DNA from 3 places in the Arthrobacter sp. Dra40 genome. Region 3 is predicted to be linked to each of the others. Evidence: riboswitches for the same ligand, from Rfam matches in the RefSeq annotation. Region 3 holds a riboswitch; each other region holds the start of a gene.

Region 1 (6,146 bases), on a different contig from region 3:
TCGTGAACCTGGACCCCGCGGTCGGCATCTTCGCCTCCTTCGCCACGCTGGCCGTCGGCTACCTCGCCCGGCCGGTCGGCGGCATCGTCTTCGGCCACTTCGGTGACCGGCTCGGCCGCAAGGGCGTGCTGATTACCTCCATGATGCTCATGGGCGTGGCCACCACCCTGATCGGACTTCTGCCGACCACAGCCCAGATCGGCATGGCTGCTCCGCTGGCGCTGATCGTCCTGCGCATCGTGCAGGGATTGGCTGTCGGCGGTGAGTGGGGCGGTGCCATGCTGATGGCCCTGGAACACGCGCCCAAGGAGCGCCGCGGATTCGCTGCCAGTTTCGCCAACATGGGCGGCCCCGCCGGTGCGGTGCTGGCCACGCTCGCGGTTTCGGCCGTGTCCGTTCTGCCGGACGATCAGTTCCTGACGTGGGGCTGGCGGCTGCCGTTCCTGATCAGCGTCGTCTTGGTGGGCATCGGCCTGGTCGTACGCCTCAAGGTGGCCGAGTCGCCGCTGTTCCTAGCCCTGGAAGACAAGGCCGAAGAAAAGAAGATCCCGATCCTTGAGGTGCTCACGAAATACCCGAAGAACGTCATCATGGGCACACTGGTGGGGATGAGCTCCTACACCGTGCAGGGCCTGATGACCGTGTGGGCCATCTCCTATGTGGTGGATGAGGTCGGCCTCGACCGCACCGGCGTCCTCAACATCAAGGCGATCGGCGCGGCGTTGACCGTCGTGGCCATCTGGTTCGCGGCCCGGCACAGTGACAAGCTCGGCCGCCGTCCGGTGATGCTGATCGGCATCGTGGCCGGAGCCGTCCTGGCCTTCCCCATCATGTGGATGCTTGAACTCGGGACGCTGTGGCTGTTCGCCACCGGCCTGTTCCTGGCCAACGGCGTCATCCAGGGCACCATCTTCGGGCCGTTCGGGGCGTTTACGGCAGAGCTGTTCCCGACCCGGATGCGCTACACCGGTGCCTCGCTGGTCTACCAGCTCTCCTCCACGCTGGGCGCCGGCTTCACCCCCATGATCGCCAGCGGCCTGGTCCTGGCCGCCGGCGGTGAGCTATGGCTGGTGGCCGCAGTCTGGGCCGGCGCGTTCGTGCTGGCAGGGCTGTGCATCCTGGGGGTCAAGGAAGGCAAGGACAAGGACCTCACCGCGGAAAATATGTAGTTCCGCCAGCACGCCGGACCTCACGGCGGCCGTTGCCCAGCGCAGCGGCCGCCGCGTCGCCGTTAAGGCAGCGGGCCGCCGTCGTACGCCTGCCCGCACGGTACCAGCGCCGCGACCGCCGCGCCGCCACTTCGCGTTACGCCGTCGTACCCTCCCGAGAGCCGCTCGGCTCGGCGCCGCCAACCTCCGCGCAAAAGTCGAGGAAGGCCTTCAGCCTGAGGCTGGGCCGAGTGACGCTGGCGTAGGCGACGCAGACATCGCTGTGCCCGACCGGGCCGTCGATCTCCACCGTGGCCAACGGCAGGCCGTCGTAGCTGTGGTTGCCCGGCGGTCGCTGCACCAGCACGGTGTAGCCGAGGCCGCGGGCCACCATGCCGCGGACGGCTTCGAAACTGGAGGAACGCCAGGCGATCTTCGGATCCAGCCCGGACAGCCGCAGGTTGACCAACTGATTGTCCCGCACGGTCGGGATGTCCAAGGAGACGAAGTCCTCGTCTGCCAGTTCCTCCAGTTTGATGCTGGTGCGGGAAGCCAGCGGATGGTCGGCAGCCAGCAGCACATAGGGCCGGCCTTCCTTGACCGTGCGCGCCTGCACGCCGGGCAACAGGTGCCGGGTGTGGGTCAGCACCGCATCCAAATAGCCCTCCTGCATCCGGTGCTGCAGCTCGGCGGCTTCCCCTTCCTCCATGGTCACCGTGAGCCGCGGATGGGGTTTGATGAAGCGTTCGCTGATGACCGGAACCCAAAAGGCCGAGAGCGTGCTGTAGCAGCCGATGGCCAGCGGGCCTACCAGTCCCTGCTGCCGTTCGATGATGCTGTTCTGCACCTCGTCGGCATGCCGGACCAGGCTGCGCACGTCGCGCAGGAACTGCTGGCCGACACCGGTCAGCGCGATTCCGCGGGACCGGTGCCGGACCATCAGCTGCGCGCCGACGATCCGTTCCAGGTCGGTCAGCGACTGTGACATGGCCGCTTGGGAGATGTGGCTGGCAGCCGCGGCCGCGGAGATCGAGCCGTGATCGGCGACTGCCACGAAGTACTGCAGCTGTTTGAGCGTGAAGTTCACCACCCCGCCAGCGTACAAGTAACCAAGGAGGGGACGCCTGACGGGCCGGATTGTTCGTCGAATGTAGCGTCGAGCGTTTGATGCAGTGGTAGTTAAACGCTGGCTGGCCGTGCCCGCGGGGAGCCGTTTTCAGGTTATCCACAGCTAACCATCAGGGCTTGGACAGTTACCGAACCGTTATGTAGTGTAATCACCACGTCGGCGATCATGCGCCGTCGTCCTCGGTGGGTATTGCCTAGCTCTGCCAGCCTTACCGAGTTCGTTCGCTAGACATCTGGCAGAGGCGGGGGACCCATTTTCTTCGGGCCCCTCTGGGGCTCTTGGGGTTAAGCCGTACGAAGTGCATGCCGCACTGCCGCACGGCCGGGTGACTCCCATCCGAACCCGACAGCTCACCTCGCAGGCATTGGGAGAGGTAATTTCTTGCTGCTCAAAAACAACCGCGCACGCCACCGTGCCACCCCGGTCCGCAACACCGCCATTGCCGGCCTGTCCAACGCCGTTTCATCCCACGCCGGCACCGTCGGTCGCGGGGCTGCCGTGGTCACTGCCGCCGGAGGCCTAATGCTGGGCGCCGGCCTGCCGGCCAACGCCGCCGCCGAGGTCAACGTCCCGACGTATGGCTCCGCCGACGCCGCGGAAACCGTTGCCGCTCCGGCGAATGCCGGCTTCGAGGTGGAGCGGGCGTCCGTAACCAGTTCGGCTGCCGGCGCCACCACCCACACCGTCGTCGCGGGCGACACTGTGGGCACCATTGCCGCCCAGTACGGCAAGAACGTGCAGGACGTGCTGGCCATCAACGGCCTGGGCGCGTACTCCATCATCTACCCGGGCGACCAGATCGCCCTGACCGGCTCCGCGCAGGGCAGCCAGGCCGTTGATGGCCAGGCAGTCCAGCTCGCCTCCTCGACGCAGGCCGCCTCGACGGATACGGCCACGGTCTCGCTGGCCAGCGCCAACATCTCGGTTGCCTCCACCGGCGGCAACAAGAGCATCGTGGACATTGCCATGTCCGGCCAGGGCACCCCCTACGTCTGGGGCGGCACCTCCACCGCCGGCTGGGACTGCTCCGGCTTCACCCAGTGGGTCTACGCCCAGGCTGGCGTTGACCTGCCCCGCCTCAGCCAGGAGCAGGGCAGTGTCCTGACGCCGACCAGCAGCCCGCAGCCGGGTGACCTGGTGGTGCAGAACGGCGGCGGCCACGTGGGCATCTACCTCGGCGACGGCAAGATGATCAGCGCGCTGAACCCGAGCCAGGGCACCATGGTGCACGACGTCCACGCCATGCCCGTTACCGGCTACTACACGATGTAGCACCCCCAAGACTCCTGGTCCGGTTACTCCCCCAACTACCGGCCCAGGACCACAGGGAAGCTCCGTCGGCCTTGCGCCGGCGGGGCTTCTCCTCTTTTAAAAGGACCGGAGGCGGCCCCGCCCGGCGAGCACCGCCGTCGTTGTCTTGTGGAGGTTCCTGCGCGGTGGGAATAGGCTTACGCGGACGCGGGTTAGACTACTATTCCGCCAATTCGGCGCCGTTTTTTGGCCCTCCTGCGGCCCGCCCACAACAGCACGAACTCCACCCGAGGATCCTCCCGTGAGCCAAAAACCGTTGAAGAACAGTGCCCCGGCGTTGTCTGGACCGGCGCACGGCGGTGGTTACACGGCTGGTGAAGCCCGCCGGAACCGCCGGGTGATCGGAATCCTGCTGGTCTCGGCGTTCGTGGTGATCCTGAACGAGACCATCATGTCGGTGGCTTTGACCGAGCTGATGGAAGACCTCAACATCAGCGCCCGCGCGGCGCAGTGGCTTACCACGGCGTTCATGCTGACCATGGCGGTGGTCATCCCGGTCACTGGCTTCTTGCTGCAGCGATTCACGACTCGCCAGGTTTTCACCGCCGCGATGTCCCTGTTCTCCGCCGGCACGCTGCTGGCGGCGCTGGCTCCAGGCTTCGAAGTGCTGCTGGTGGGGCGCGTCGTTCAAGCATCGGGCACCGCGATCATGATGCCGCTGCTCATGACCACGCTCATGAACCTGGTGCCGGCCGAAGACCGCGGCAAGACCATGGGCAACGTTTCGATTGTCATTTCGGTGGCGCCGGCAATCGGCCCGACCATCTCCGGCATCATCCTCAACGCTCTGTCCTGGCGCTGGATGTTCTGGCTGGTGCTGCCGATCGCGCTGACAATGCTGGTGGTCGGCAACCGGCGGATCCTGAACGTGACCGAGCCGCGGCAGGTGCCGCTGGATGTGCCGTCGGTGATCCTCTCGGCGATCGGTTTCGGCGGGCTCATCTACGGCCTCAGCCAGGTTGGCGCCGGGCAGGGAACAACGACGGCGGAGCCCACCTCGGGTGCGGCCATGTGGATCGCCTTTGCGGCCGGCGGTGTGGGATTGCTGGTGTTCCTGCTGCGTCAGGTCCGGTTGCAGCGCTCGGACAAGGCGCTGCTGGACCTGAGGACGTTCCGCTCCGGCAACTTTGCCGTATCCGTCGCGCTGATGGCTGTCAGCATGGCGGCACTGTTCGGCACCATCATTCTGCTCCCTATATATATGCAGCAGGTCCTGGGGCTCGAGCCGCTGCAGATCGGTCTCCTGCTGTTGCCGGGCGGACTGCTCATGGGGCTGTTGGCACCGGCCGTGGGCCGCCTTTACGACACGTTCGGCCCGCGCGTGCTCTTGGTGCCCGGAACGGCGGTGGTCAGTGCCGTGCTCTGGTTCTTGTCCACGGTGAGCGAAAACACTCAGCCGTTGACGCTGCTGGCCGCGCACATCGTGCTCAGCCTGGGTTTGGCGTTCCTGTTCACGCCGCTGTTTACCGCAGGGTTGGGCTCGGTCAAGCGGCAACTGTACTCGCACGGCAGCGCTGTCATCGGCACCGTGCAGCAGGTAGCCGGGGCAGCCGGCACCGCCTTGTTCGTGACCGTCATGTCCGTGCAGGCCGCTGCGCTTGCAACCGGCGGTGCCGCGGCGCCGACGGCGGTGGCCGGCGGTGTGCGGATGGCTTTCCTGACCGGCGCCATCATCTCCATCCTGGCCGTAGTGGCCGCGTTCTTCGTCCGGAAGCCCGTCGAGGAGGAACACGCCGGAGTTGCTCCGCGGGCAGGGGCACCGGCCGCACGCTGACGCGCCTGCGCTACCCAGGCGCCTTCCGGCGGAACTCGAGTTTCCGCGGCCGTGGCCGCGGTGACGGCTCCCGGCTTGCGCCGTGCTCAGACCGGTCGGTCCCCCACGATGGGCCGTCTAGCCGAACTCGAGTTCCCGCGGCCGTGGCCGCGGTGACCCGATCCGGCTCCCGGCTTGCGCCGCGCTCACTTCCTCTCCACAGATGTCCGCGGCACCCCTTTGTCCACATCCGGTTTCTTGGTTCTGCCGCCGTGTTGGTGCGCTTCATAGGGTAGATGCATGGCGATCGAAGCGCTGGAGGTGGCCCCGGGGGCAGGGCAGGATGAATCCGCCCTGCTGCTCCGATTGCGCGCCGACGTCATGGGACTGAATGATCGTCTTCGCAGCGGCTGGCTGACACGCAGCACCAAGTCCGTGGCCCGAACCGCGGCACAGGTCGAGGAACTGGCCAATACCGTCGCCCAGACCCAGCTGATCTTGGCCCGCATCATCAAGGAGCAGAACATCGCGGCCGTCGGCGAGACGGACATTCCGCACGACCCGGACGGACCGGCACGCCGCAAGCCGGGCGCGTACAAATCCAACGAGGATTACCTGCGGGCAAAACTGGGCATTGCGCGGCAGGAAGCTGCGCGCCGGTTCCAGCTCGCGGACGCCACCGAGGCCAGACCGGTGCCCGGGGGAACCCCGGCTGCCCCGCCCCGGCTGCCGCTCCTGGCCCGTGCCCTTGACGAGGGAAGGGTGTCCGGGCAGGCCGCTAACCTGATCCGCAGGGCAGTCGACG
Region 2 (6,146 bases), on a different contig from region 3:
GGCCTTCTATCGAGGAGCAAACATGGACACTGTCACTCTGGAAGACGCGCGCCGGGTCATTGCTGCTGCAGAGGCCAAGGCCGCCGAAATCGGTCAGCCGATGAACATTGCCGTGGCCGACGCCGGTGGAAACCTTGTCTCGCATGTGCGGATGGACGGGGCCTGGCTGGGCAGCATTGACATCTCGATCAACAAAGCGTTCACTTCCCGGGCGTTCGACATCCAGACCAAGGACCTGGGTGACAACGCACAACCGGGGAACCAGTTCTACGGCATCCATGCCAGCAACCACGGCCGGATCATGATCTTCGCCGGCGGCATACCGCTCTCCCGCGATGGCCACGTCATCGGTTCGATCGGTGTCAGCGGCGGCTCCGGCGAGCAGGACCAGTCCGTCGCGGAGTCGGGAGCAGCAGCGCTGTAGTCCTGAGGCTGCTCCGGCTGGTCCGTCGCGATTTGCCGATGTGACCGGTCCGGCCGCCTGGGGCTGCCATAGCCCGGTGGTGATGGGTGATGTCCGAACTGGCGATGATCTACTGGTCGCGGCGGATCACCTTCTGGGTCTTCGTGGCGGCATTGGCGTGGCTGGTCTACGCGACTCTCGCAGCCCTTTGGTCTACCGGTCTGCTGGCCGGGATCCGGCAACTGCTCAGCGGCGGGGGTTACGACGTGCTGCTCATGGCGGCCTGGCCGGTGGTCGGTTGGGTCGCGCCCCCTGCCCTCCTCCTGCTGATCGTGGCCTTCGCCGCCCGTATCCGCCGCTCCCGCGACCTGCGCCGGCGGGATCCAGTGCGCAGGTTTACCAAGGAGCAGCGCCGCGAGGGCGTGGCCCGCGCCGGCGGGCAGTGCGAGCTTGAGGTTGGCCGGTGCCTTCGTTGTCCGAATCCGGCCACCACCGGCGACCACTTCTACCCGTGGAAGAAGGGCGGATCCACGGTGATGTCCAACTTCGTGGCGGCCTGCGAAGGCTGCGCCCGGAAGAAAGGGACATCGATTCCCTCGCCCGTGGTCCGGCAGCGGTTGGAAGCACGGCGGCTCGGCTACTTTCCACCCGGAGTGCCCGTGCGGGCCGGAGAGCGCAATGAGATCTCCGGCCGCACGAAGACCGCAGCCTGGCTGATGGAGTAGCGGTAGCAGTGGCAACCACACTGCACTTCTGGTGACAAGGAACACTGATAACGAGTTTGTAACACCGCGTGTCGCTCCGGTACTTTTGAACATGTTCTTATCTATGTAGGTAGGCACCTGGTCCGCCCGTCGAACCCTGCCAGCGGACCAGACGTATCGAGCTTTAGATCGAAGGCAGGGGCGGAGGAACCATCTGCGGTGCTTGGGGGCACCTCGGGGTGAAGTCCTCAACGGCAGTCCACGTTTTCCGAAGCCCGCCTTCGGGGTCGACTGCTGGCAGGACCGAGTGAACTCTCGCTCGAATCCGACAGCTAACTTCGCAGGCGAACGAGAGGAAACCCCTGTGCACACCCCTGAGCGCGGGCGTCGCCGTTCCGACACCCGCACAAGTACCCTGTCCCAAATCTCCCGTTCCACGAGTGGCACCAATGGCCGCCGCCGTGCGGAAACGCCCTCCGCGGCCCGCTCGATCGCCCGCAAGATCGGCGTGGCGTCGATTGCCGCCGGCATGCTAACCGCCATCGCCCTGCCGGTCGCCCAAGCTGGCGGCTCAGGGGAACTACCCGGCTCCGAGCGCGCTTCCGAGCAGAGCCCGGTGGAAGTCAAGGCCGCTCAGGAGGCCGAGCTCCGGTTTGACCGGGCCAAGGTCGCCGGCACGGCAGCCCAGCAAGGCGAGCAGGTCGCCGCCGCATCTGCCGAGAAGAAGAAGGCCGATGAAAAGGCTGCCGCCGCCAAGAAGGCCGAGGCAGCAAAGAAGGCTGCGGCGGAGAAAAAGGCCAAGGCAGAAGCCGCAGCCAAGAAGAAGGCAGCAGACGCAGCCGCGGCCAAGAAGGCTGCGGAAGCAGCCAAGGCCAGGACTGCCGGCTTCTCGACGGGCAAGCTGGCCGCCCCGATCCCGAACATGAACCAGACCTCCGGGTTCGGTTACCGCATGAACCCGATTACGGGCGCTGCCGGGGAACTGCACACAGGAATTGATTACGCGATGGCGTGCGGCACTCCGGTCCACGCATCCGACGGCGGCAAGGTCGTCGAGGCTGGCTTCCAGGTGGGCGGCGGCGGAAACCGTATTGTGGTCGAGCACAACAATGGCCTGCGGACCACCTACAACCACCTCCAGTCCATCGGCATCTCGCTGGGACAGAAGGTAGCCCAGGGCCAGACCATTGGCCAGCTGGGCACCACCGGCAACTCAACTGGCTGCCACCTGCACTTTGAAGTGGTCAAGGACGGCCAGACCGTGGATCCCGCCGGCTGGCTGTAACCACCTCTCGGCGGCGGAGCGTCCGCCTCGAACGACGGCGATGTTCCCATGTGGGGCATCGCCGTCGTCGTTAAGGTCAGCCGTCCGTCAGGCATCCGTCGTGCTGAGGGCCGGCGCCGTTAGGCAGGCGTCAGGCGAAGGGCTGGGACGCGCGGTCCAAGGCGGCGACTTCGTCGGCGGTCAGCTCCACATCCGGGGCCGACAGCAGGTCCGGCAGCTGTTCGGGCGTGCGGGCGCTTGCCAGAGGTGCGGTGATGCCGGGCTTGGTGAGCAGCCAGGCGAGCGCCGTCGTCGTGATGGAAATGCCGCGCGAGCCGGCGATCTCCTCCAAGGCATCGACCACAGCGAATCCTTCGTCGGTCAGGTATCCGCCGAGCATGCCGCCACGCTGACTGCTGCCGGCGTCCTCCGGCGTGCTGTACTTGCCGGTCAGGAAACCGGAGGCCAGCGAGAAATACGGGAAGACCGACAGGTTGTATTCCCGGGCCAGCGGAGCGTAACCAAGTTCGTAGTCTTTGCGGGCCACCAGGTTGTACTGCGGCTGCAGGGCGACGGGCAGCGCGAAGCCATTCTGCTGGGCGGTGTCGATCCATTGGGCAATCCGCTCCGGGGACAGGTTGGAGAGCCCGATTTGGCGGACTTTGCCCTCCTTCACCAGGGCGTCGAAGGCGGCGGCCGCCTCGATCAGCGGCGTGCTTTCGTCGTCGTAATGGGCGTAGTAGAGGTCGATGTAATCGGTGTCCAGTCGCTGCAGCGATGCCTCGGCCGCAGCAGCAATATTCACCGCTGACAGCCCCTGGAGCTCGGGATGTCCGCCGACCTTGGTGGCAATGACCACCGATTCGCGGTTTTTCCGGTCCGCCATCCAGCGGCCGATGATCTCCTCGGATTCGCCCCCGCGGTTTCCCGGAACCCATGCGGAGTAGCTGTCCGCGGTGTCAATGAAGTTGCCGCCGGCCTCGGTGAAGGCATCGAGCACCTGCTGTGAGCCGGACTCGTCGGAGGTCCAGCCAAAGGTGTTACCCCCCAGTGCGAGCGGGAAGATCTTGATGTCCGAAGTGCCGATCAAGCGCATCGAAGGTCCTTTCGAAAGGGCAGTGCGGCCTGTCGCCGCTTTATCGTTTAACGTAGCAGCGGCAGCCGCATTCCCTTGACGCTCAAAGGCTCACGTGCCCGCCCGGCTTAGCCACTCGCCCCTCACGAGTGATGCAAAACACGGCGCATGGTGGCCCGATGGACCACATCAGAGGCTGTCGCGCGGGACCATGGCTGGTGGTCAGAGGTGTCCGAGCGCGAGGCGAACGGCGTTACGCTCATACGGCCGGTCCGCCTAGTCTTTAAGCATGGCCGACTCGTTGACCCCGCAGCAGCGCAGCGTGAACATGGCCAAGATCCGCGGCAAGAACACCAAACCCGAACTTGTGGTCCGCAAACTGCTGCATGCGCGAGGGTACCGCTACCGCCTGCACGGCAGCGCGGCTGGCAAAAAACTGCCGGGTAAACCGGATCTGGTCTTCGCGGGACGGCGCAAGGTCATCTTCGTCAACGGCTGCTTCTGGCATGCCCATGACTGCAAGGCCGGCCAGCACGCACCCACGTCGAACGCCGAGTTCTGGGCCACCAAGCGGTCGCGCACGGCTGCGCGGGACGAAACCCAACGGGCAGCTCTGCAGGAAGCCGGCTGGCAGGTGCTCACGGTATGGGAGTGCGAGTTCAAGAAAGCCGACGACCTTGCTGCGCTTGAGGACAGGCTGGTCGCGTTCCTGGTCTGAACGGCCCAGAGAACCCCTGCTCGCCCATGGCCCGGGTCCCACGGACCAGGGCCCGTACCGCCCTACCGCCCGGGCACCGTGGCCCGCACCGCCCACGCGGAGAAGGACCGCCGCGCCTCTAATGGGAATTACCGAAGACGCGGCGATCCGTCGTCGTTATTTTCCGTGTTCCGCGCCCGGGCTCACGTCCTGCGGCCCGGTGTGTGTGCGCTGGGCGCCCGCAGGAACCACCGCGACGGAGCCTGTCATGACCGGTTCCGCCCCGCCGACCAGGCCGGGCTCCACTGGACTCCCGCTGGTCGGCTTGATGTCAATGGTGCGGCGCAGCGGCCGCTCCTTGATGAACAGCACCGCAATCAGCGCTACCACGGCAATGGCGGCGGAAATTTGGAAGATCAGGGCGGTCGCGTCCCCATAGGCCTCCCGCATGACGTCCGCGGCGGCCGGCGGCAAGGCCGCCAGATCCAGGGTGGCACCGGTCCCTTCGCCCGATACCGGGATACCGGCCTCCTTCATGCCGCCCGTGGCCAGGGTGTTGACCCGACCGGCGAGCACGGCCCCCAGCACGGATACGCCGATGGCGCCGCCGAAGGAGCGGAAGAAGGCCACGGAGGCACTGGCTGCGCCGATGTCCTTGGCGCGCACGGTGTTCTGCACTCCGAGCACCAGGTTCTGCATCAGCAGCCCCATGCCCAAACCGAGCACGAACAGATAAATGCCGGCCTTCCACAACTCCGTCTGGTGGTCCAGGGTACCGGCCAGACCGGTGCCGCCGATCACCAGGACGGCTCCGATGACCAGGTAGCGCTTCCATTTGCCGAAGCGGGTGATCAGTTGGCCCGAGACGGTGGCGCCGATCAGGTTGCCGGCGATCATCGGCAGCATCAGCAGACCGGCCTCGGTCGGGGTCGCTCCGCGGGCCACCTGGAAGTACTGACCCACAAACGTGGTGGAGCCGAACAGGGCCACGCCCACGGAGATGGAAGCGATGATGGACAGCGCGGTGGTGCGTTCGGTGATGATTTTCAGCGGAATGATCGGCTGGGACGCCTTGGACTCGACCCACACCAACAGCACCAGAAGCACGACGCCGATGCCCACCAGGAGCGCGCTGGTTCCGGAGAGCCAGTCGTAGTAGCCGGGTTGGCCGGCGAAGGAAACCCAGATCAGCAGGATGGACACGCCGGCCGTCAGCAGGACGGAACCGAGCCAATCAATCTTGACCTGCCGTCGTTCATGGCCGATCTTCAACGTTTTCTGCAGCATGAACAAGGCGATGACGGCCAGCGGGACACAGACGAAGAAGGTCCAGCGCCAACCGAGCGGGCTGTCAACGATGAAGCCGCCCAACAATGGGCCACCTGCGGTGGCCACCGCCATCACTGCACCCATCAAGCCCGCGTACCGGCCGCGTTCGCGCGGCGGGATAACGGTGCCGATGATCGCCTGGACCAGGGCAGTGAGGCCGCCCATCGCGGTGCCCTGGACCACCCGGGCAGCCAGCAGGGTGGTCATGTCCGGAGCGAACCCGGCCAAAACCGACCCTGCCACGAAGATGACGATGGACAGCTGGACCAGCAGCTTCTTGTTGTACAGGTCCGCGAACTTGCCCCAGATTGGCGTGGTCGCGGCGTTCGCCAGCAGCGCGGCCGTCACGACCCACGCGAAGTCTGTTTGGGTGCCGTGCAGATCAGCGATGATCGTGGGCAGGGCGTTGCCCACGATCGTGCTGGAGAGCATGGCTGTGAACAAAGCGGCCAGCAGGCCAGTGAGGACCTGCAGGATCTGCCGGTGGCTCATCAGGTCACCGTCGGCAGGCGCGGGTCCGGCAGGCGCGGGTCCGGCGAGCGACGGGCCGGCAGGCGCGGGTCCGGCGAGCGACGGGCCGGCAGGCGCGGGTCCGGCGAGCGACGGGCCGGCCGGCACAGATCCGGCGCGTGCCGAGGACCTGTCGGGAGTACCGTCCTCAAGGAGCGCGCCGG
Region 3 (6,146 bases):
GGTTGCACGGACAAAGGAGCCGGAGGCCATCCACCGCAGGTTTGGCGACCGGACTGGGGCGCCGGCCCAAGAAACGTGAAGTTTTGCGCGTGACTGCGCTCTCATTCGCGACCGGAACGGCAGCCGCCACACTATCCTTAAACGCTGAAGCGGCGGGCGAAGATCCGCCGCCCTTCCCTTTCGAAAGGACTCTCGATGCGCTTGATCGGCACTTCGGACCTCAAGATTTTCCCGCTCGCTTTGGGCGGCAACACCTTCGGCTGGACCTCCGACGAGCCCGGCTCGCAGCAGGTACTGGATGCCTTCGCCGATGCAGGCGGCAATTTCATAGACACCGCGGACAGCTACTCCTCCTGGGTTCCGGGAAACACTGGCGGCGAGTCCGAATACATCATTGGCCGCTGGATGGCCGAGCGGAAGAACCGTGATTCGGTGGTCATCGCCACCAAAGTCGGTGGACACCCGGAGCTTCAGGGCCTGTCGGCGGTGAACATCGCTGCCGCCGCGGAGGCTTCGCTACAGCGGCTGGGCACGGATCACATAGACCTTTACTACGCCCATTACGACGACGAGGGCACGCCGCTCATCGAGGCGGCCGCGGCCTTCGACGCCCTGGTCAAGGAGGGCAAAGTCCGCCAGATCGGGCTGTCCAACCTGCCCCCGGAGCGGATCGCGGAGTGGATCACCATCGCCCAGCAAAACGGATTCGCGCTGCCTGTGGCGCTGCAGCCGCACTACAACCTGGTGGCCCGCAAGGACTACGAGCAGGGTTATGCGCCGTTGGCTCGGGAGCACAACCTCTCGGTCTTCCCCTACCTCTCCCTGGCCGCAGGCTTCCTAACCGGCAAGTACCACAGCACCGACGATGCCGAGGCCAGCGCGCGCGGCGGCATGTTGGGGAATTACCTCACCGCCAAGGGCTTTGCAGTGGTGGACGCCGTGGAAACGGTCGCCTCCTCCCGCGGGATCTCCATCACGACGGCGGCGCTCGCCTGGCTGCTCAGCAAGCCAGGCATCACCGCGCCGCTGGCCAGCGCCCGGACGCCGCAGCAGTTGCCGGATCTGATGGCTGCCGCGGATGTGCAGCTGACCGCCGACGAGGTTTCCGCCTTGGACCAAGCGTCGCAGTCCTTCGCCTGAGCACTCCTCCTCAAGCGAGCGACTCTCAAACGAGCGACGGCGATGCCCACCGCCTGTGATCAGTTCACCGGGGTGGGCATCGCCGTCAGGTAGCGGAAGCTCCGCCGTCGTTGCTGTGGGGTTTAGAGCCAGCCTGCCGGATCCACGGTCTGGCCGTCCTTCACAACCTCGAAGTGCAGGTGGCAGCCGGTGGAGTTGCCGGTGGTGCCCAGCTCGCCGATGCGCTCGCCCTGGGCAACCTTCTGGCCCAGCGAAACGCCGATGGACTGCAGGTGGTTGTAGGTGGTCTTCAAGCCGCCGCGGTGCTCGACCACAATGCGGTTTCCGCCGCCGCCGACCTGCCAGCCGGCCTCAACCACCTTGCCGCCGTCGGAAGCGTTGACCGGGGTGCCGCAGCCCATCGCGTAGTCGATGCCGGTGTGCAGTTCGCCGGCCGCGCCGGTGATCGGATTCAGGCGGTAGCCGAAGCCGGAAGTCTGTTTCATGTGTGGAATGGGGGCCTTCAGGCTGCCGGTCGCGAAGCCGGCGGTCTTGGCCTTGGCTGCGTCCGCCTTCTTCGCTGCAGCGATGGCGGCTGCCTTCTTCTTGGCGGCAGCCTGGGCCTTTGCCTTCTTGTCCGCTGCGGCCTTCTGATCGGCTGCGGCCTTCTTGTCCGCTGCCGCCTTCTTCTTCTCGGCGGACGCGGCGGCAACCTTGATCTCTTCCTGGGCGGCCTTGCTGGCGGCCCAGGGCCGGTCGAACCGAAGGTCGGCATCCTTGGTGGCTTGGACGCTGACCGCACTGTTGCTGGACACGCGATCGGCGCGAACCAACTCGTCCGCGCCACCTGCATGGGCGACCGGGATGGCAATCACGGCCAGCATGCCGGCTGTTGCGGCCGCAATGCCTGCCTTGCGGGCAACCGCGTGAGCCGCGGCGGGCGCTTCTGCGCGGCGGCGGCCTTCGGGCTCGCCGAAAGCGCGAGAGATCAGGGAAAGGGGAGACGTACGGGTGTCGGAACGGCGACGACCGCGGACAGGGGTGTTCACAGGTATTCCTCTCATGCGCCTGCGAAGTTAGCTGTCGGATTCGAGCGAGAGTTCACTCGGTCCTGCCGGCATAGCCGCGGGAAGCCGGCCTGCCTCTGAGGACTTCACCCCATGGTGCCCCCAAGCACCGTACGTGGTTCCTCCGCCCCTGCCTTCGACATAAAGCTCGATATCTTACGGTCCGCCGGCAGGGTTCGACGGGCGGACCGGGCGCCCACCTTCATAGTAGGAACACCATCCAATTTACGGGAGCGACACGCGGTGTTACAACTTCGTTATCCGTGTTCCTTATCACCCGGAGTGCGGCAGGGTTGCGAGCGGGTACGGGGCGCCCAACGTCCAGGCCGCCGGTCTGACCGCCAGTAGCGGTAGCTCAGCCCATCAACCAGGCAGCTGTGTGCGTGCGGCCGGAAATCTCATTGCGCTCGCCGGCCTGAACCGGAACGCCGGCCGGAAAGTAGCTGCGCCGCCGTTCCTCCAGCTGCTGCCGGGACTGTGGCGAGGGAATCGATGTGCCCTTGCGCCGGTCGCAGCTTGCGCAGGCCGCCACGAAATTGGTCATCACGGTGGCCCCGCCTTTCTTCCAAGGGAAGAAGTGGTCGCCGGTGGTGGCCGGGTTGGGGCAACGGCGGTGCGGCCCAACCTCCAGTTCGCACTGGCCGCCGGCACGCGCCAGCCCTTCGCGGCGTTGCTGCCGGTTAAATGTGCGCAGCGGATCCCTGCGGCGCACATCGCGGGAGCGGCGGATGCGTACGGCAACGGCGACTGCCACCAAGACAAGGACAGGCGCTCCGATCCAGCCCAGCACAGGCCAAGCCGCCTGGAGTAACGCCGCGGGGGCGCCGCCCGTGAAAAGCTGCCGGATCCCTTGCAGCAGCTCGGTACCCAGGAGCGCCGAGACCACTGCATAGGCCAGCCACGCCAAGGCCGCGACCAAGGCCCACAGCGTGATCCGCCGCGACCAGTAGATCATCCCCAGTTCAGACATCTGCCCATCCGAAGTCCCCCAGCTCCGCCAGTCCATCCGCCGCCTAGGCTAGCCGAGGCACCCTGTGAATTCCTCGCCCGAACCAGCCCCGCCTACAACGCGGCCGCTCCAGCCTCGGCCACGGACTGGTCCTGCTCGCCGGAGCCGCCGCTGACGCCAATCGACCCCACCACCTGGCCGTCGCGGGAAAGCGGAAGGCCGCCGGCGAAGATCATGATCCGTCCGTGGTTGCTGGCGTGGATACCGTAGAACTGATTGCCCGGCTGGGCGTTGTCGCCCAGGTCCTTGGTCTGGATGTCGAATGCCCGGGATGTGAAGGCCTTGTTGATCGAGATGTCGATGCTGCCCAGCCAAGCCCCGTCCATCCGCACATGCGAGACCAGGTTCCCACCGGCGTCGGCCACGGCAATGTTCATCGGCTGGCCGATCTCCGCTGCCTTGGCCTCCGCGGCGGCAATGACCCGGCGCGCATCTTCCAGAGTGACAGTGTCCATGTTTCCTCCTTGATCGAAGGCCGCGGGGCGGTCCTATTTGATGTCATCGTGGCGATTGAGCACGCACTGGGTGGCGACTCCGGCGCCGAACTCCGCGTAGCCCTTCGGTGCATCCCCCACGGGAAGGGCTGACGGATTGACCGTCTTGGCGATCTGCACCCTGTCACGACCGCTCACTTCGACCTTGCCGGTTTCCTTGTAAGCGACCGCTCGATTGCTGCTCATGGAGGATCCTCTCTGATCCGGACCGGAGCCAAGGGGTGGATAGGAGCCACCGTAGACCTCGAGGCGCCGGGCTGGCTAGGGTTGGATCTCCCCGCCCTCGACCCCGCGAATTCCGCCCGGCCCCCTTGTGGGCCCGAACGCCATCCGCAAGGGTGGACCCCATGGGTGCGAACGCAGCGGCAGGCCGGATAGTGGGCGCGGATGTCATCGTGGTGGGTGCCGGGCTCTCGGGGCTGGTCGCCACCGCCGAATTGACCGAGGCCGGGCGCCACGTGCTGCTGGTGGATCAGGAATCGGAAGCGAATCTGGGCGGCCAGGCCTGGTGGAGCTTCGGCGGCCTGTTTCTGGTGGATTCGCCGGAACAGCGGAGGCTGGGCGTCAAGGATTCGGTCGAGCTGGCCTGGCAGGACTGGCTGGGCACCGCCGGCTTCGACCGGCCGGAGGACTATTGGCCACGCCGCTGGGCCGAGGCCTACGTGAACTTCGCCGCGGGCGAGAAGCGGGCGTGGCTGCGCGAGCGCGGACACCGGATCTTCCCGGTGGTCGGTTGGGCCGAACGCGGCGGCTACGAAGCGAGCGGCCCGGGCAATTCGGTGCCCCGCTTCCACATCACGTGGGGGACCGGTCCCGGCATCGTGGAACCGTTCGCGCGCCGGGTGCGGGAAGCGGCCGACGCCGGACTGGTCACCTTCGCCTTCCGGCACCGGGTGGACGGGCTGCTCACACAAGACGACGCGGTCACCGGAGTGCGCGGCAGCATCCTGGAACCAACCACGGCGGAGCGCGGCCGCGCGTCCTCACGCACTGTGGTGGGGGAATTCGAATACCCGGCCGGTGCCGTCGTGGTGACCTCCGGCGGAATCGGGGCGGATCTGGACGAGGTGCGGCGGAACTGGCCGCAGCGTCTGGGCACACCGCCCGGGGACATGGTCGCCGGCGTACCCGAATACGTGGACGGGCGGATGCTCGGCATTGCGCAGGCGGCCGGTGGGCGGGTGATCAACCCGGACCGGATGTGGCACTACGTGGAGGGGATCAGGAATTGGGATCCGGTCTGGACCCGGCACGGCATCCGGATTCTGCCCGGCCCCAGCTCGCTCTGGCTGGATGCAACCGGCAAGCGGCTGCCGGCGCCGCTGTTTCCCGGATTCGACACTCTGGGCACGCTAGCCCACCTGCGTTCCACCGGGCACGATTACAGCTGGTTCATCCTGAACAAGAGGATCATCGAGAAGGAGTTCGCGCTCTCCGGCTCGGAACAGAACCCGGACCTGACCGGCAAGTCGGTGCGGGAAGTGCTCAAGCGGGCGACCACGGACGTGCCCGTACCCGTGCAGGCCTTTTTGGACCACGGCGTGGACTTCCTGCAGGCGGACACCGTGTCGGAGCTGGTGGCCAAAATGAACGAGCTGGTGCGGAATCACCCGCTCGGCGAATCGGATGGGTTGGCCACTGCCGGAGATTCCCGGGACGGGCGGCCCGACGCGGCGATGCCCGCCGAACCCGTGCTGCCGGCGTTCAGTGAACACCGGGACGGTCCGATGCTGGACCCGGCCCAGGTCGAGGCCGAGATCCTGGCGCGGGACCGCGAGGTGGAAAATGCCTACGGCAAGGACGCGCAGGTGATGGCCATCCGCGCGGCGAGGCGCTACCTGGGCGACAAGCTGGTGCGCACGGCCAAGCCGCACCGATTGCTGGATCCCGATGCCGGGCCGATGATTGCAGTGCGGCTTTCGGTGCTGACCCGCAAGACACTCGGCGGACTGGAAACGAACCTGCAGTCACGCGTGCTGACGGCGTACGGGCAGCCGGTTCCCGGACTGTACGCCGCCGGGGAGGCTGCAGGGTTTGGCGGCGGCGGCATGCACGGCTACCGTTCGCTGGAAGGCACTTTCCTGGGCGGCTGCCTCTTCAGCGGTCGCGCCGCCGGCCGCGCCGCCGGCTCCTGAGGCAGTCGTGCCCGGCCGGTTCCCGACGCACCGGCAGCTTCGCCTGTTCTGGCCGTCCCTCGGCCGCGCCAGGCCGGTGAGACGGAGGCCACAAGGCGGCCGGAATAAACCGGACCGAACACGGGTTTTCCTTGTAGATGCAATTGCATGAACTACCAAGGAGACCCGCAGTGTCAGAACGCAAGATCGTAGTCATTTCAGCCGGACTCGGCGTACCGTCCTCCAGCCGGATGCTGGCCGACCAGTTGGCTGCCTCCACGGTGGACCAGTTCCGGTTGCAGGGCGTTGAAGCCGAGATCCACATGGTGGAGTTGCGCGATTA

Evidence for each region. A riboswitch is a leader RNA that binds a small molecule or an ion and turns the genes downstream of it on or off. The one in region 3 is predicted to bind cyclic di-AMP.
Region 1: another riboswitch for cyclic di-AMP. It lies ahead of AC5RWT_RS19200 (C40 family peptidase); the one in region 3 lies ahead of AC5RWT_RS00185 (M23 family metallopeptidase).
Region 2: another riboswitch for cyclic di-AMP. It lies ahead of AC5RWT_RS18950 (M23 family metallopeptidase); the one in region 3 lies ahead of AC5RWT_RS00185 (M23 family metallopeptidase).

The regions. Positions count from the first base shown of each region.
Region 1 covers NZ_JBNHHB010000052.1:21,623-27,768, forward strand. Annotated here, with positions in the region: gene AC5RWT_RS19190 (MFS transporter) at 1-1,169, shown strand, start outside; gene AC5RWT_RS19195 (LysR substrate-binding domain-containing protein) at 1,306-2,238, opposite strand; cyclic di-AMP (ydaO/yuaA leader) riboswitch at 2,490-2,655, shown strand; gene AC5RWT_RS19200 (C40 family peptidase) at 2,659-3,549, shown strand; gene AC5RWT_RS19205 (MDR family MFS transporter) at 3,830-5,362, shown strand; gene AC5RWT_RS19210 (HNH endonuclease signature motif containing protein) at 5,642-6,146, shown strand, end outside.
Region 2 covers NZ_JBNHHB010000051.1:357-6,502, forward strand. Annotated here, with positions in the region: gene AC5RWT_RS18935 (hypothetical protein) at 1-104, shown strand, start outside; gene AC5RWT_RS18940 (GlcG/HbpS family heme-binding protein) at 23-424, shown strand; gene AC5RWT_RS18945 (HNH endonuclease) at 514-1,128, shown strand; cyclic di-AMP (ydaO/yuaA leader) riboswitch at 1,278-1,467, shown strand; gene AC5RWT_RS18950 (M23 family metallopeptidase) at 1,472-2,392, shown strand; gene AC5RWT_RS18955 (aldo/keto reductase) at 2,523-3,467, opposite strand; gene AC5RWT_RS18960 (very short patch repair endonuclease) at 3,736-4,164, shown strand; gene AC5RWT_RS18965 (MDR family MFS transporter) at 4,321-5,964, opposite strand.
Region 3 covers NZ_JBNHHB010000001.1:39,597-45,742, forward strand. Annotated here, with positions in the region: gene AC5RWT_RS00180 (aldo/keto reductase) at 196-1,140, shown strand; gene AC5RWT_RS00185 (M23 family metallopeptidase) at 1,263-2,168, opposite strand; cyclic di-AMP (ydaO/yuaA leader) riboswitch at 2,172-2,345, opposite strand; gene AC5RWT_RS00190 (HNH endonuclease) at 2,542-3,156, opposite strand; gene AC5RWT_RS00195 (GlcG/HbpS family heme-binding protein) at 3,249-3,650, opposite strand; gene AC5RWT_RS00200 (hypothetical protein) at 3,684-3,875, opposite strand; gene AC5RWT_RS00205 (FAD-binding dehydrogenase) at 4,037-5,824, shown strand; gene AC5RWT_RS00210 (FMN reductase) at 5,995-6,146, shown strand, end outside.